DNA from 3 places in the Thalassospira sp. CA1 genome. Region 3 is predicted to be linked to each of the others. Evidence: predicted binding sites of a transcription regulator. Region 3 holds the regulator's gene; each other region holds the start of a gene.
What was found. Region 3 encodes PhoB, which activates phosphate uptake and scavenging genes when phosphate is short. Its sites were predicted from a motif close to TNTCATAAAACTGTCA; they were not measured.
Positions count from the first base shown of each region.

Region 1: phnC (phosphonate ABC transporter ATP-binding protein) is a predicted target of PhoB. The motif match lies at 1,472-1,487, and genes of this name have one in related genera.
Region 2: AC5Q5A_RS08800 (inorganic phosphate transporter) is a predicted target of PhoB. The motif match lies at 2,699-2,714, and genes of this name have one in related genera.

Region 1 covers NZ_JBZCIA010000015.1:31,838-37,200, forward strand. The annotation lists gene AC5Q5A_RS19095 (META domain-containing protein) at 1-29, opposite strand, end outside; gene AC5Q5A_RS19100 (Ldh family oxidoreductase) at 263-1,258, shown strand; gene phnC (phosphonate ABC transporter ATP-binding protein) at 1,563-2,408, shown strand; gene phnD (phosphonate ABC transporter substrate-binding protein) at 2,479-3,495, shown strand; gene phnE (phosphonate ABC transporter, permease protein PhnE) at 3,564-4,376, shown strand; gene AC5Q5A_RS19120 (LbetaH domain-containing protein) at 4,379-5,026, shown strand; gene AC5Q5A_RS19125 (DUF1045 domain-containing protein) at 5,122-5,363, shown strand, end outside.
Region 2 covers NZ_JBZCIA010000004.1:15,677-21,039, forward strand. The annotation lists gene queA (tRNA preQ1(34) S-adenosylmethionine ribosyltransferase-isomerase QueA) at 1-203, opposite strand, end outside; gene AC5Q5A_RS08795 (VUT family protein) at 323-868, opposite strand; gene AC5Q5A_RS08800 (inorganic phosphate transporter) at 1,100-2,626, opposite strand; gene AC5Q5A_RS08805 (AsmA family protein) at 2,797-5,363, opposite strand, start outside.
Region 3 covers NZ_JBZCIA010000001.1:640,560-645,922, reverse strand. The annotation lists gene AC5Q5A_RS02920 (cation:proton antiporter domain-containing protein) at 17-1,765, shown strand; gene phoB (phosphate regulon transcriptional regulator PhoB) at 1,847-2,545, opposite strand; gene phoU (phosphate signaling complex protein PhoU) at 2,563-3,285, opposite strand; gene pstB (phosphate ABC transporter ATP-binding protein PstB) at 3,307-4,110, opposite strand; gene pstA (phosphate ABC transporter permease PstA) at 4,112-5,363, opposite strand, start outside.

The DNA.
Region 1 (5,363 bases), on a different contig from region 3:
AAGACGATCCTGTGTTTAACCTGACGCATATCTGAATTCCTGTAATGCTTGCGCGGCCTCCGCGCGATCTTGTCATTCGCAAATTCTGGTGATGGTATCATATTTTCAAAGTCGTTGGCGCCAAAGGCGCTTCTGGTCGCACCCAAAACAGCTTTGCGCGCAGGGATGGCTTGTGGCTATGTTACGGATCCTGCAGGCGCATGATCCTTGCGCCCGTTTCCCGGTTCCAAAGCCCCACTTTGAAAATCAAGGTTACCTGACGATGAAGATTTCCGTGAAAGATGCCCACGCACTCGTGTGCGAAACTTTGATGCGCTGCAATGTGCGGGCAGACAATGCGGCCTCGGTCGCAACGGCACTGGTGACGGCCGAGGCATCCGGACAAGGGGGACACGGTTTTCGTCGCGTGCCGGCCTATAGCGCGCAGGCAAAGGTCGGCAAGGTTGATGGCATGATCAGCCCGATCTTTGAAAAGCTGACACCTGGCGTATTGCGCATTGATGCGCAGCATGGATTTGCCTATCCGGCACTGGATCTGATGATGGATCACTTGCCCGATATGGCCCGCACCCAGGGTATTGCGATTGCCGCAATCCACCGATCGCATCATGCAGGGGTGATGGGGCTTACGGTCGAACGTCTGGCGGAAAAGGGATTGGCGGCGATGATGTTTGCCAATGCCCCGGCGGCGATGGCAGCATGGGGTGGCCGACGTCCGATGTTTGGCACAAACCCGATTGCCTTTGGTGTGCCGGTCGGGGATGCCGGTGATCCGATCATCATCGACCTTGCGCTTTCGAAGGTCGCCCGCGGCAAGATCATGGCCGCCAAGCAAAAGGGTGTCGCTATTCCCGATGACTGGGCGCTTGATGTGGATGGCAATCCGACTACCGATGCCGTCAAAGCCATTGATGGCACGATGATCCCGGCCGGTGGGGTCAAGGGGGCGGCACTTGCCATGATGGTGGAACTTCTTGCGGCTGGTCTTACCGGTGCACAGTTCGGTCACCAGTCTTCGTCACTTTTTGATGACAAAGGCGCACCACCTGCGCTTGGACAACTGATCATTGCCATTGATCCCAAGGCAACCGGCGGTGACGGTGTAATGGATCACCTTGCCTATATTGCCAACGAGATTGCCGCAGAAGAAGGCGTTCGTTTGCCGGGGCGTCGCGGCAAGCAGGCACGCGCACTTGCCGAAGCGGAGGGCCTTGAGATTGAAGACGACGTCATGGAGACCATCAGTCAAATTAAATAAATTTCGCGATCGGTCCGTCTGCGCCGGTGTCAAAATCGTTAATGCCGAATGTTTGACTGTTCTGTAGTTTTAAAATTGGACATTCATCAGACAAATACCTGCTGCAAATTTTAAAAATGTTACAGAAATAATGTCGGAATTACCGGTGAGTACTTCGACGAATTCTTGATGTATAGACAAGTTTAATTGTTGTCGGGGCGATATGCTCTGCGTAATCATCGAACTGTAACATCAGTGTCACCGTAGAGTCGCGGTTTGTGCGTAGCTTCTTCATCCAGCGAAACACATTCAGGCGACTCTTTTGATGCTGGTTGTAGATATCTCTGGACTGAACAAAAGCTTTACCCGTGACAAGCGTGCGCTCAGCGGCGTCAAACTGCAGGTGCGGGAAGGCGAGATGGTGGCGCTGATTGGCGCATCGGGTTCGGGTAAATCCACACTGATCCGTCATATTGCCGGTTTGCTGCGCGGTGATCGCGATGGCGGCAAGATCGTCGTGTTTGGCGAAACCATTCAGGAAAATGGCAAGATTTCACGCGGTGCCCGCAAGGTGCGCTCAGAGATCGGTGTTGTTTTCCAGCAGTTCAATCTGGTTAGCCGCCTTTCGGTTCTGACCAACGTCCTGATGGGGCTTTTGGGCCGTGTTCCGGCATGGCGCGGGTCGCTTGGTCTGTTTACCAAAACCGAAAAGATGCGCGCCATGAGCGCGCTTCATCGTGTTGGCATTGATGCCCATGCGTCGAAAAAGGCGCGGAACCTTTCAGGTGGTCAGCAGCAGCGTGCGGCGATTGCGCGCACCATTACCCAGGGTGCCCGACTTATTCTTGCCGACGAGCCGATTGCATCGCTTGATCCGGCATCGTCCCGCAAGGTGATGAACACTCTTGATCGCGTAAACCGCGAAGACAACGTCACCGTCATCGTATCACTTCATCAGGTTGATTACGCAAAAGATTACTGCAAACGAACCATCGCCATGCGCGATGGTGAAGTCGTTTTCGACGGACCGTCAAGCGAACTGACGCCGCAATTCCTTCAGGAACTTTACGGTGAACATTCTTCCGAACTTTTTGCCGATGGTGCGGCAAAGGCCGCAGAGCCGGTTACACGGCCCATCGCAGAAAAGGACCTGGCTGTCGCAACAAGCTAGCCGGGCCAGTTGTCATGACTGCCTTACCTTCTCGAAACATGTCGAAATCTATTCTGACAGGGGACTTCTTATGAACGTTAAGACAATCGCATCCGCAGCATTTGCGGCCACGATGCTGGCATCCGTCGTTGCCAAGGCCGATGTTGAATTCAAGCCGCTCGAACAGGATCCGGAAACCATCGTTTTCGGTATCATTTCGACCGAATCCACCTCTAACCTCAAAGCTCAGTGGCAGCCGCTGATCGATGACATGGAAGAAGCCCTTGGCAAAGACGTCGAGGCATTCTTTGCACCGGATTATGCCGGTATCATCGAAGGCATGCGTTTTGGCAAGGTTCATGTTGGCTGGTTTGGTAACAAGTCGGCAATGGAAGCCGTTGACCGCGCCGGTGGCGAAGTTTTCGTTCAGACCTCCAAATCCGATGGTTCGAACGGTTACTACTCCCACATCATCACCCAGGCTGATAACGACAAGGTCAAAACCCTTGAAGACATGCTGAAATGTGATGGTTCGCTGAACTTCGGTATCGGTGATCCAAACTCGACCTCGGGCTTCCTGGTTCCGTCCTATTATGTCTTCGCGAAAAACGGCGTTGATCCGAAGGAATGCTTCAAGACTGTTCGTAACGCCAACCACGAAACCAACCTGATGGCGACTGCCAACAAGCAGGTTGATGTTGCTGCCAACAACTCCGAGCAGCTTGGCCGTACCAAAATGAACAAGCCGGAAATCACCGACAAGGTCAAAGTCATCTGGACCTCGCCGCTGATCCCGTCTGACCCGATGGTTTACCGTAAAGACCTGTCACGCGAACTGAAATCCGAAATCAAGGCATTCTTCCTTGGTTACGGTCGTTTCGGCGATGTTGAAAGCGCCAAGGAAGTTCTTGCCAACAACTCCGATGGCATGGGGCTTTTCATGGAAAGCTCGAACGCGCAGCTTTACCCGATCCGTCAGCTGGCCCTGTTCAAGGACAAGCTGAAAATCCAGAACACCGAAGAGCTTTCTGCTGAAGAAAAAGCAGAACGTGTTGCCGAGATCGACAAGAAACTTGCTGAACTCGACATCCTGGTTGCCTACCAGTAACCGACTTTTCGACAGGGAGTGCATCAAAGGTGCGCTCCCTGTTTGCTTTTAATTCCGGGATTTGAACGATGAACAGCAGCATTTCTTCGACATCATCTGTCGCAACGGAGCTTTCGCCGCGTGACCTTAAGCGGTCGGCATCAAGCTTCCTGCTTTGGGCGATCATCCTTGGACTTCTGGCCATGTCGTGGGAGGGGGCAGATATGCGCCCGATGGCGCTGTTTGAAAACAGCGGCAACATGGTTGACTTCGCCGAGGGCTTCTTCCCGCCCGACTTCCTGATGTGGAAGATGTATGTCGCAGAAATGTGGATCACCATCCAGATTGCGATCTGGGGCACAGCGCTTTCCATCGTTTGCTCGATCCCGTTTGGCATTCTTTCTTCTGAAAATATCGTCCCTGTCTGGGTCTATCAGCCGGTCCGTCGCCTGATGGATTCCTTCCGCGCGATCAACGAAATGGTCTTTGCCATGTTGTTCGTTGTTGCGGTCGGCCTTGGCCCGTTTGCCGGTGTCCTGGCCCTTTGGATTCACACCACGGGTGTTCTGGCCAAACTGTTTTCCGAGGCGGTCGAAGCAATTGACCCCGAACCGGTCGAAGGCATTCGTGCAACGGGGGCCAACGCGCTTCAGGAAGTCATCTTTGGCGTGATCCCGCAGGTCTTGCCGTTGTGGATTTCCTATTCGCTGTATCGCTTTGAATCCAATGTGCGGTCGGCGACTGTGCTGGGCATTGTCGGGGCCGGTGGTATCGGCATGGTGCTTTGGGAATATATCCGTGGCTTCTATTACGCGGAAACAGCGGCAGTCATGATCATCATCATTATTTCGGTCAGCCTGCTCGATATGGTGTCCCAGCGTCTGCGTAAACTGGTGACCTGATCATGGCGTTTAAGATTACGCAGGCTAAACCGGCAATGAAGGCATTGTCGGAGCAGCCCACGATTGACCAAACAGCGATCGTCGTTGATTGCGAAATGGGGATCTGGACCGAAGTCGGCGCACGGACCTCGATGCGCGAAACGAAAATGGATGATTATTCCTATGTCGTGAATGACAGCGAGATCATCTATTCCGACATCGGCAAGTTCGTAAATATCGCCGCCCATACCCGGATCAACCCGGGACAGCATCCGATGGACCGGGCATCGATGCATCATTTCCAATATCGTTCCAGCGCCTATGAACTGGGCGAAGATGATCCGGCATTCTTTGACTGGCGTCGTGAAAAACGCGTGCGTTTGGAACATGATGTCTGGATTGGCCATGGGGCGATTGTGCAGGGTGGTGTCACCATTGGCATCGGTTCGGTGGTTGGATCTGGTGCGGTGGTCACCAAGGATGTCGCGCCCTACACGATTGTAATCGGTATTCCGGCAACTCCACTGCGTCCGCGGTTTGAGGCGGATATTGTTGATGCCCTGTTGCGCATTCGCTGGTGGGACTGGTCGCACGAAATGCTGCGCGAAAGACTGCAGGATTTCCGAACGCTTCCGGTGCGTGACTTTTGCCTGAAATACGATACGGTTTAACCGATCAATATTTCCCAATGATTTGATGGGTGCCGAAGGCTAAGCTACTGACCTTCGGCATGTCTCGCCACGTCACCCGTTTCCAGAGTTCACTCATGACCGACCAATATCAACGCTACGCGCTTTATTATGCGCCAGAACCGCAAAGCGCGTTGGGGCAGTTTGGTAATGCCTGGCTGGGGCGTGATCCGGAAACCGGAAACCAGTTGGCCCGCCCGACTGTTGCGGGCCTGACAGAGGCCGAGATTGTGGCGGCAACCACGTCGCCAAGCCGCTATGGTTTTCATGGCACCCTGAAACCGCCATTTGCACTGCCAAGCGGCATGGATCGTGGCGA
Region 2 (5,363 bases), on a different contig from region 3:
CCAAACAGGCGGGCCGGGATCACGCGCGTATCATTGGATATCAGCAGATCACCGGGACGCAAAATATCGGGCAATTCGCGCACGATGCGGTCCTGCATTCCTTCGCCTGACAAATCAAGCATACGGGCAGCATCACGCGGGTTGGCCGGATGTTCGGCAATGCGGTCGCGCGGCAATTCAAAATCGAACAGATCGACTTTCATGGATCAGGGAAATTCCGCTCAATTAAAAAACAAATGAAGGGGCGTGTTATGCGCCCCTTCAGAAGAAATCACAAGGTCACGGACGGCATATCTGATACGCCTTAGGGTCCAAACCGATATCAGCCGCGGGCCGGTTCCGCATCAGTGCGCGGTGTGATCACCGTCATCAAAAGACGGAACGGCGCCAGACAGGTCAGCGCCATGATCATCTTGGCTGCGAAATCACCCATCGCCCACGTATCCCACGGAAGCCCCGTACCAGCAAACGCGATCGAGAAGAACAAGGCGGTATCAACCGCCGACCCGATGCCAGACGACACCAGTGGTGCTTTCCACCAGCTTGCACGGCGCAGTTTGTCAAACACGGTCACATCAAGCATCTGGGCAATCAGAAAAGCCGAACCCGATGCGATGGCAATGCGCGTATCCGCAACGATCAGGGACAGAACAACCGCCAGCGCAAACCCGGCCAGCACGACAACCCGTGCCGCCGCCGCACCGCGCGCACGGTTGGTCAGGTCCGTAACAAGGAAAGCGACCGGATAGGTAAAGGCACCATAGGTCAGCCAGTCCGCCAGAACGCCGGGCAGCGGGTATTCGACCAGAATGTTCGATGCGACAACGGTCACCGCCATGGCGAGGACACCGAAAATGATCGCTTTCATCTGTTAGCCCTTCTCATCAAATGAACCCACGCATAACAAATCTCGCGGCCCACCATACTGGGCGACGATCACGAACGGATTCTGTGTAACTTTGGTGCGGCTGTTTACGCGCAGACCAAGGCCCGGTCAAGGAAAAACGGCGATCAGGAAAACCTGATCGCCGCTGCAGATCGCTGCAAGTCGCCCCGGGGAAAATGGGGCGCCGCGCCGCGAAACCATATTTGTTTTAAGTTACAGCATGATGCCGCGAATGGTGAAGAACAGAAGCGCGCCGAGGAAGGCACCGGCAGGAACCGTCACCACCCAGGCGGTTGCAATCGTCACCGCATAGCGACGACGCACCAGAAGACGCTTGCGCATCTTCTTCTCGGCCTTTTCGGCCTCACTCGGGTCAATCTGACGAAGTGCTTCGATATGTTCATCGCCCTGTTCGTTTTCCGGACGATCCACCAACATAGGCGATGCGACCTTACGACGACGATGCGACAGGCTTTCACGCAGGAAACCAACGCCGAACACAGCACCAACCGCAATGTGGGTCGAACTTACCGGAAGACCCAGTGCAGATGCGACAATCACCGTAAGGGCCGCCGACAATGCCACGGTATAGGCCCGGATCGGATCAAGCTTGGTGATCTTTGATCCAACCGTCTTGATCAGTTTCGGACCAAACAGGATCAGACCGGCAGAAATACCAAGCGCGCCGATGACCATCACCCAGATCGGGATCGGCGCCGAGGTCACGATCTGACCGCTATCAACACCGGAAACAATGGCGGCCAGCGGACCAATCGCGTTGGCAACATCGTTCGAGCCGTGCGCGAAGGACAGCAAGGCTGCCGACACGACAAGCGGAATGCGAAACAGCGATGCGATTTCCTTGCGACGGCCGGTCATGCTGGCGGAAGCACGGAAGACGGCCTTGCGGACCGGGATCACGGTCAGGAAGAACGCGGCAACACCAATGGCGATCACAACCGGTGTTTCGGCCTTCCAGATCTTCTTCACACCCTTCATCATCAGATACATCGTGAAGGCCGAGACCATAACGCCGACCAAGATCGGAACCCATTTGCGCGCAGCGGTCACGCGGTCTTCGGTGTAAAGAATGCGGAATTTGATAAAGGCCAGGAACCCGGCAGCAATCAAACCACCCAGAACCGGCGAAATCACCCAACTTGCGGCGATTGTGCCCATGGTCGGCCAGTTCACCGCCCCAATGCCAACGGCGGCCATACCAGCCCCCATGACACCACCAACAATCGAATGGGTGGTTGACACCGGCGCGCCAAACCAGGTGGCCAGGTTCAGCCAAAGGGCCGCGGCCAGAAGGGCTGCCATCATCGCCCAGACAAAGGTTTGGGCATCGGGCATCTGGGTGGGATCAATAATGCCGTTCTTGATTGTGCCGACAACATCGCCACCGGCAATGATCGCACCGGCGGCCTCGAATATGGCCGCAATCAAAAGGGCACCAACCATGGTCAGCGCCTTGGAACCCACCGCCGGACCAACATTGTTGGCAACGTCGTTGGCCCCGATATTCAACGCCATGTAACCACCGATAACGGCGGCGGCGATCAGGAAGCCACTTTGCGGCAGTCCGCCCATGTGAAAGGCGACAAACGCACTACAGGCAAGCAGGAAGACAAGTGCCAGACCAAGCTTCGCACTGATCGATGCTGTTTCACCCAGCCCCGCATCCATGCGTTTTTGCCACTTGAGATCCTTATCCAGAGCAGTTTTCTTTACCGACATAATCAACCGTTACCATCAAAGGGAATCGACGGGCGGATCATGTCGAAGCCGGACCTCTTTGTTAAGGTTTTTTTGCTGTTTTATGACGACCTTCGGATAAGTCTTTGAGGATAAAGAAAAACGGCCCCACAAAACGGGGCCGTTTTCCAACATTTGCAAGGGATTTGATATCAGCGACCGAACTGGTTCAAAAGCCCCTTCAGCAGGCCTTTGGCCGCATCCTCGGCGGAGCCGCCACCAGAGCCACCCGTTCCCGATGAATCGTTGCTTGATCCGCTGCCACCCAGTGCCTTGTCGATCAGGTTGTCGAGAACCCGAACGGCAACCTTGTCCATGCGTCCGGTGATGACCGGATCATCGATCTTGCCTTTGGCATAGACGCTGAACGGCGGTAATTCTTCGATCTTTTCAGAGAAATCGAAATCAGCCTGCGTATCCATCACCCAACGCGGCAAATCAAGGGTCGCATCCGCATCCGCAGTGCCGACCCGCGACAGTGCTTCGACACGGGTGGTTTTGGCAATGCCGTTGGTGATGGTCATGTCCGCTTCAAGCGATTGCATAAGATCGTTGTTGCCAACACCTTCAACCACCATGGCCTGCGGGCCCTGACGCAGAAGTGCCTCGATATTCAGGCGCGGATCCGGCGACCGTTTGTCGGCATTGCTGAACCGCACATTGTTCAGAACCAGATTGGCCGTACCGTTCAGGGCCGACACCAGACGGCGCGATGTATTGCCCTGCGCATTGGCATCAAATGTCAGTCCCAGTCCACCAAGGATGGTGTCACTTGCCACCCGGATCGGCACAAGGCTTTCGATCCGCGCACTGTCCAAACGACCGGCAAGGGCCAGTTTGGGCACATCGGTGTTGCGCGCATCAAATGTGCCGTTAATCGCAAGGTCCCCCTGCCCCAGAAGTCCGGTAAAGCTCGGAATGCTGAGAAGCCCGTTAACCAACGTTGCCTTCAAGTCCGGATTGATCAGGCTATAGGTATCGAAATCAAGCTGATCCAGGGCAACTGCAATATCAGCATCAATCGAACGAAGGGCCGAAACATCAATCACGGTGTCATCCCACGGCGTGCCGTCGCGGGCATCAACGCGGGTAACCATCGTGGTTTTCGGCAGATTGAACGCTGCCTTGCGCGGGCCGCTGCCCATACCGGGCATCAGGCTTGCGCGCTTGTCTGCTGGCAGGAACGGATCCACCACAAGCTTGCCACCCGAAAGTGCGACAGAAAGCTTGGGCTGTGCCTGTGAACCATCAAAGCGCACGGTACCCGACGTTTCAAATGCGCCAAGGATAAGCTTCAGACCATCGAGCGCGACATTCTGCGCATTGCCCTTCACATCGCCCGAAACCGCCAGTCGGCCAAGATTGCCAGATGGCGTGTAGGTTGGGGCAAGAAGCTCCAGCGCACGGTTCAGGCTGGATGCCTGCACGGCAAGCTTGCCATCAATGCCGGGATTGCTGCCAAGCATCTCTGAAACAACACCATCAAGCGCAACCTGCAACAGCGGGTTGGACACATCAAGCGCAACCGTCGGTCCGGTGATCGGGCCATTCAGATCCAGATTTGCCTGAACACTCTTGTAACTGCTTGCCGGTGCCGGAAGGGTAATGCCGGTCAGCTTCGCCAGCGGCTCCAGCGTTTTGGCGGTGATACGCACGGACAAATTATCAAACGCCGGCACATCGGCCGCACCGTTGAATGCGCCCTTTGCACTGGCAGCAAGGCCTGCTGCATCGGCAACCGCAAAATTGGTCAGGGTAATATTCGGACCATTGAGGCTGCCATCAATTGAAATGCCACGCACCGACACGCCAGAGGAGATGATCTCATCCGCGGCCAGTCGGTAATTGGCGGCCATGCCTTCAAGCGGTGCTAGCGCATCCTTGATGATCTTGACCATATCCTGCTTGGCAGCAGAGGCGTTGCCCGCATCCGATGAAGATGATGCAGCACCGGTCGATGCATTGCCGCCCGCCTCAGAAGTCGTAGAGACGGAAACGTCCGCATCCGGCGCAGCTGCGATATACTGATCCAGGTTGATCCGGTCGAGCTTCAGACCAATGCCCAAGGCAGGCAGGCCCGATCCACCGAGATTGGCAACAACGGCCCCGCGAATGGCGGTATCATCGACCCGCAGATCAAGATCGGAAATATTGAGTTGTTCGGATGTGCCCTTGATCCCGCCGGTCAAGGAGAACCGGCGCAGACGATCCGCACGAATGCCGTCGACATCGACACCCAACCAACGCATGACCGCACGAATGTTTTCGGACGCCACTTCATAGCTAAGTGCGGCACTCAAGTCCGGCGTATTACCGGAAATGCTGCCAAAGACAGATACATCTGTTCCGCCGGGAAGACCGGCAGAAACTTCGTTCAGCGTGATCTTGCTATTGGCGATTGCTGCATTGATCCGCGCATTATGGATCGGTGTCTGGTTGTAGATCAGGGTTTCAACTTCGAAATCAATCGACGCCTTCAGATCCGCCGGGATGGCCGGTGCATTGGCTGCACCGTTTTTCTTGACCGAACTTTGCGACGGGATTGATTGTGCGCCACCTGCCGCGTCGCTTGATGCTTCCGGCGCGCTGTTGGCGTCACCGGCCGCAGGCAAGGCCCCTGTATTGCCCATATCGGCCAGAACAAGGATGCTATCAAGATCAAGCTGATTGAAGCGAAGCGCAACATCAGCATTGAGGCTCGGTTCCTGATCAATGGCAA
Region 3 (5,363 bases):
CGGAACGAATTTCGCCATGCATCACAGCGTCCTGTTTGAGCTGTTTCTTATTCTGACTGCCGCGATCATTGCGGTGCCGATTGCGCACAAGCTGCGTGCGAATTCGATCATCGGCTTTCTGATTGGCGGGTTCTTTATCGGGCCATTCGGCTTTGGCCTGATTTCCGAACGCGAAGACATTTCCACGGTTGCCGAACTGGGCGTGGTTTTCCTGCTGTTCATGATCGGGCTGGAGCTTTCGCGTGATCGTTTGCGCGTGATTGGCGGGCGGTTTGCCGGTCTGGGTGTTTTGCAAATTCTGGTGTCGATGGCAGCCCTTCTGGGGCTTCTGGTTGTCATGGAATTCCCGCTGCCGACGGCGTTGGTGATTGCAGGGGCGCTTGCGCTTTCATCGACCGCGATCATCCTCAAACAGCTTTCCGATGACAAGCAGCTCAATACCCGGTTTGGCCGTGCGGCCCTTGCCATTTTGTTATTGCAGGACGTGGCGGTTGGTCCGTTCCTGATCATGGTGCAGGCGGCAGGTGATGCTGGCACGGAAACCAGCCCGTGGATGAGCATCCTGCTTGGTTTTGGGTCGGTCGCGTTGTTGTTACTGGTCGGGCGCTATGTGTTGCCGCGCCTGTTTCGCTATATCGCGTCGCTTAAGAACCCGGAACTGTTTGCCATCGGCACGCTGTTTGTTGTGCTAGCCGCCAGCACATTGACCGAGGTTTCCGGGCTTTCGATGGCGCTGGGGGCGTTTATCGCCGGGGTGATGCTGGCCGAAACCGAGTTCCGCCATCAGATCGAAGCCGACATTTCACCGTTCCGCGGCGTGTTCCTGTCGCTGTTCTTTATGTCGGTGGGCATGTCGGTTGATGCCGACGTTGTGTATAACGAATTTGGCACCATCGTCATGTGGCTGGTGCTGTTGCTGGTGATCAAGACGGCGGTTTTGTTCGTTCTGGCGCGCGCGATCCGGTTTGAAACCGGCCTTGCCATCCGGGTGGCGATGAGCTTGGCCGCCGGCGGTGAATTTGCCTTTGTCATGTTTGCCCTGGCCGCCCAGAACGGCGCGGTGCCGCTTGAAATGGCAGCCATGCTGATCCCGGTGGTGGCGATTTCGATGGCGCTGACCCCGACCCTGATCAGCCTTGGTCACAAGATCGAGGAAAAGCTTCATCCCAAGGAAGAAGACCAGCTTGGCAAGATTGCCGAGGAGTCCGAGGGCATTCACCAGCATGTTCTGGTGATCGGAAGCGGCCGCGTTGGCAGGGTTCTGGCCCGGTTGCTCAAGACGCGCAATATTCCGTTCCTGGTGCTTGATAGTGATGCACAGCAGGTTTCACGCGGGCGGGCGGAAGGCCTTCCGGTTTACTTTGCCGACGGGTCCAGACCGGAAACTTTCCGGGCGGCACACACCGATGAGGCAAAAATTGCGGTTGTTGCCATGGGGAACCCGCATGCGACCGAGAAGACGGTCGCCCTTTTGCGCCAGCATTACCCGCATCTGAAGATCTTTGCCCGCGCGCAGGACATCACCCATATCGGGCCGCTGTCGCGCCACGGGGCGGATGCCGCCATCCCGGAAGTTCTGGAAACCGGGTTGCGGTTATCCGATCATGTTTTGGCCGCGTGCGATGTGCCGCAGGAAGATATTGATGCCGAAATCGCCAAATTCCGCCGTGCGGACATGCTTTTGATGAACGAACTGGCGCCGCGCCCGCAGCGCAAACCGTCAGGGTCGGAGAATGCAGACAAACCGGCGAAGAAAGAAACCTGAAGACGTTACGCCCTTAAAACAAAAACCCCCGCTGCAACCTGCAACGGGGGTTTTTTTAATTGGATCGGGCTCTAAACCGGCTTAGGCCGCGGTTTCAGAGTCCAGTGCATAGCCCGCGGCACGGACAGTGCGGATGATATCGCGGGTGCCCTTGACGTCATTGAGCGCCTTGCGCAGGCGACGGATATGAACGTCGACGGTGCGGGTTTCGACATAGATATTCGGGCCCCAAACCGCGTTAAGCAACTGTTCGCGCGAGAAAACCCGTCCCGGATGTTCGAGGAAATAGCGCAGCAGACGAAACTCGGTCGGGCCAAGATGGATCGATTTTCCATTGCGGCTGACCCGGTGGGCGGCGAGATCCATTTCGATGTCGGAATAGATCAACTGCCCTTGTGGTTGCGCCGGACCGGACCGGCGCAAAAGTGCGCGGATACGGGCCAGAAGCTCGCCAATGGCAAACGGCTTGGTGACATAGTCATCAGCGCCGGTATCAAGACCGCGGATGCGGTCACCCTCTTCGCCACGTGCAGTCACCATGATCACCGGCAAATCGCGGCTTTCAGGCTTGCGGCGGATCTGACGGCAGACCTCGATCCCCGACATTACCGGCAACATCCAGTCGAGCAAAACCAGATCGACATGGGTTTCAGCCAGAATTTTCAACGCTTCGTCACCGTCACCGGCTTCGACAACCTGCATCCCCTCGCGTTCGAGGTTGTAGCGCAACATGGTTACGATTGCTGCCTCGTCCTCGACGATAAGAACCGTTGGGTCCATCTTCCTATGCTCCCGTGTCAGTCATTCGGTTCGACAACAGCGAAGTTCGCTGCGTCGTTTTTTGGCCGGTCAATTCCCGGCAGGTCTTCGCCCTTGATCCGGTAATAGATCGTTTCGGCGATATTGGTTGCGTGATCACCGATACGTTCGATGTTCTTGGCAATGAACAACAGATGGGTCGATGCGGTAATGTTGCGCGGATCTTCCATCATGTAGGTCAGCAATTCGCGGAACAGCGAATTGTACATATCGTCGACTTCCTGATCGCGTTCCCAGACCCGGTGGGCCTTTTCGGCGTCGCTTTCGATATAGGCATCCAGGACATCCTTGATGATTTCCTGGGCCAGTTTGGCCATGTTCGGGATCGCCTGAACCGGGCGGATCGGCGGGATCTGATTAAGCACCTGCGCGCGTTTGGCGATGTTCTTGGCAAGATCACCAATGCGTTCAAGATCGTTTGACAGCTTAAGGGCCGTCACCACCTGACGCAGGTCATCTGCCATCGGCTGACGCAGGGCCAGAAGACGGACGGCAAAGTCCTGGACTTCCTGTTCGAGCACGTCAATGCGCTGATCGGACAGGATGACTTTCTCGGCCAGTTCGGAATCGCGTTTGACGATGGATCTGATCGAGGAAATAAGCTGGCTTTCGGCAAGCCCGCCCATTTGCGAAATGATGTTGTTCAGACGGGTGAGTTCCTCGTCGAACGAACTTACGATATGGGTATGTTCATCAGCCATTTATGCCTACTCCTGGCTCGCTTAACCGAAGCGGCCGGTAATGTAACCCTTGGTGCGTTCGTCCTTCGGGTTGGTAAAGATCTGATCGGTTTCACCGACTTCAACCAGCCTTCCAAGGTGGAAGAACGCGGTGCGCTGCGACACACGGGCGGCCTGCTGCATGGAGTGGGTCACGATCACGATCGTGTAGTTCGAACGCAACTCGTCTATCAGTTCCTCGACCTTGGCGGTCGCAATCGGATCAAGGGCCGAGCACGGCTCATCCATCAGGATGACTTCCGGGCTGACGGCAACCGCGCGTGCAATGCAAAGGCGCTGCTGCTGACCACCGGAAAGACCGGTTGCCGGCGATTGCAGGCGATCTTTGACTTCTTTCAGAAGACCGGCACGTTCGAGCGAGGTCATGACGATTTCATCAAGCTCATCACGCGAATTGACCAGACCATGAATGCGCGGGCCATAGGCCACGTTGTCATAGATCGATTTCGGGAACGGGTTGGGTTTCTGGAACACCATGCCGATGCGCGCGCGCAACTGAACCACGTCGATCCGCTTGTCATAGATGTCGCGACCATCCAGGGTAACGTCACCTTTGATCGTCACACCGTCAATGGTGTCATTCATCCGGTTCAGGCAGCGCAGGAAGGTGGATTTACCACAGCCCGACGGACCAATCAGTGCGGTTACCTGCTGTTCGGGGATATCAAGGTTGACCTCATAGAGGGCCTGATTGTCGCTATAGAAAAGATCGAGCTTGCGCGCGGTCATTTTCGGTTTTTCGACCGACGGCTCCGCCGTCATTGCGCTCTGGGATACAGCAGCCATTTTACCACTTCCGTTCAAATTTTTTGCGCAGATACACAGCCAGTCCATTCATCAGGACAAGGAAGGCCAGCAACACCATAATCGCTGCCGAGGTTTTCTCGACAAAGGCACGTTCCGGGCTGTCTGCCCACAGATAGATCTGGACCGGCAGAACCGTTGCCGGGTCAAGCGCCCCGCCCGGGATATCAACAATAAAGGCCACCATCCCGATCATCAGAAGCGGTGCAGTTTCCCCCAATGCCTGTGCCATACCAATGATCGTGCCGGTCAGAATGCCCGGCATGGCGAGCGGCAAGACATGGTGGGTGACGGTCTGAACCGGTGATGCACCAAGGCCAAGGGCGGCCTGACGGATCGACGGCGGCACCGCCTTGATCGCCGCACGCGATGCGATGATGATCGTCGGCAAAGTCATCAGCGCCAGCGTCAAACCACCGACAACCGGGGCCGAGCGCGGCAAATGCATGACATTGAGATAGACCTCAAGCCCCAGCAGACCAAACACGATGGACGGGACTGCGGCCAGGTTGTTGATGTTGACTTCAACAATCTGGGTGAAGCGGTTCTTGGGCGCGAATTCTTCGAGATAGATCGCCGCCAGAACCCCAATCGGGAAGGACAATGCCAAAGTCACAAGCAGGGTATAGAACGAGCCAACAGCCGCGCCCCAGATACCGGCAAGTTCCGGTTCGCGGGAATCGCCACTGGTAAAGAAGCGGGTGTGGAACTGTTTTTCCACCGCACCGTCAGCCACCAGTTCGTTATACCAAGCGACTTCCTTGTCATTGAGGCGACGGTCACCTTCGTCAACGGTGGGATCGATATAGCCCTTGTTGAGCATGTCGAAATCATCACCGGAAATCAGCCAAATGGTGCGCGTTTGGCCAATCAGGCTCGGATTTTCGAGAACCCGTTCGCGCAGATCATAAGATGCGCCGCCTGAAACGATGCCATAGAGATCACGTTTGTCACTGCGCGAGGTCACATCCGGGAACCGATCACGCAGCGCCTGTTTGATCAGAGCATCAAAGTTCGCGCGCCCGATCACGTCGGGATCGCCGGTCCGTTCCGGATCGATCACAGCCGGATCAAAGGTCACTTCGAGCTGGACATAGGTCTGGTAAAAGGCGCTGTAGCCTTTTGATCCGATTGAGAATGCCAGCGTGCAGAGCGCCAGAAGCGCGATACCAATCGCAATCAGACCATAGATTTTAAAGCGGCGTTCGGCGGCGTAACGTTTTTTGATGTTACGG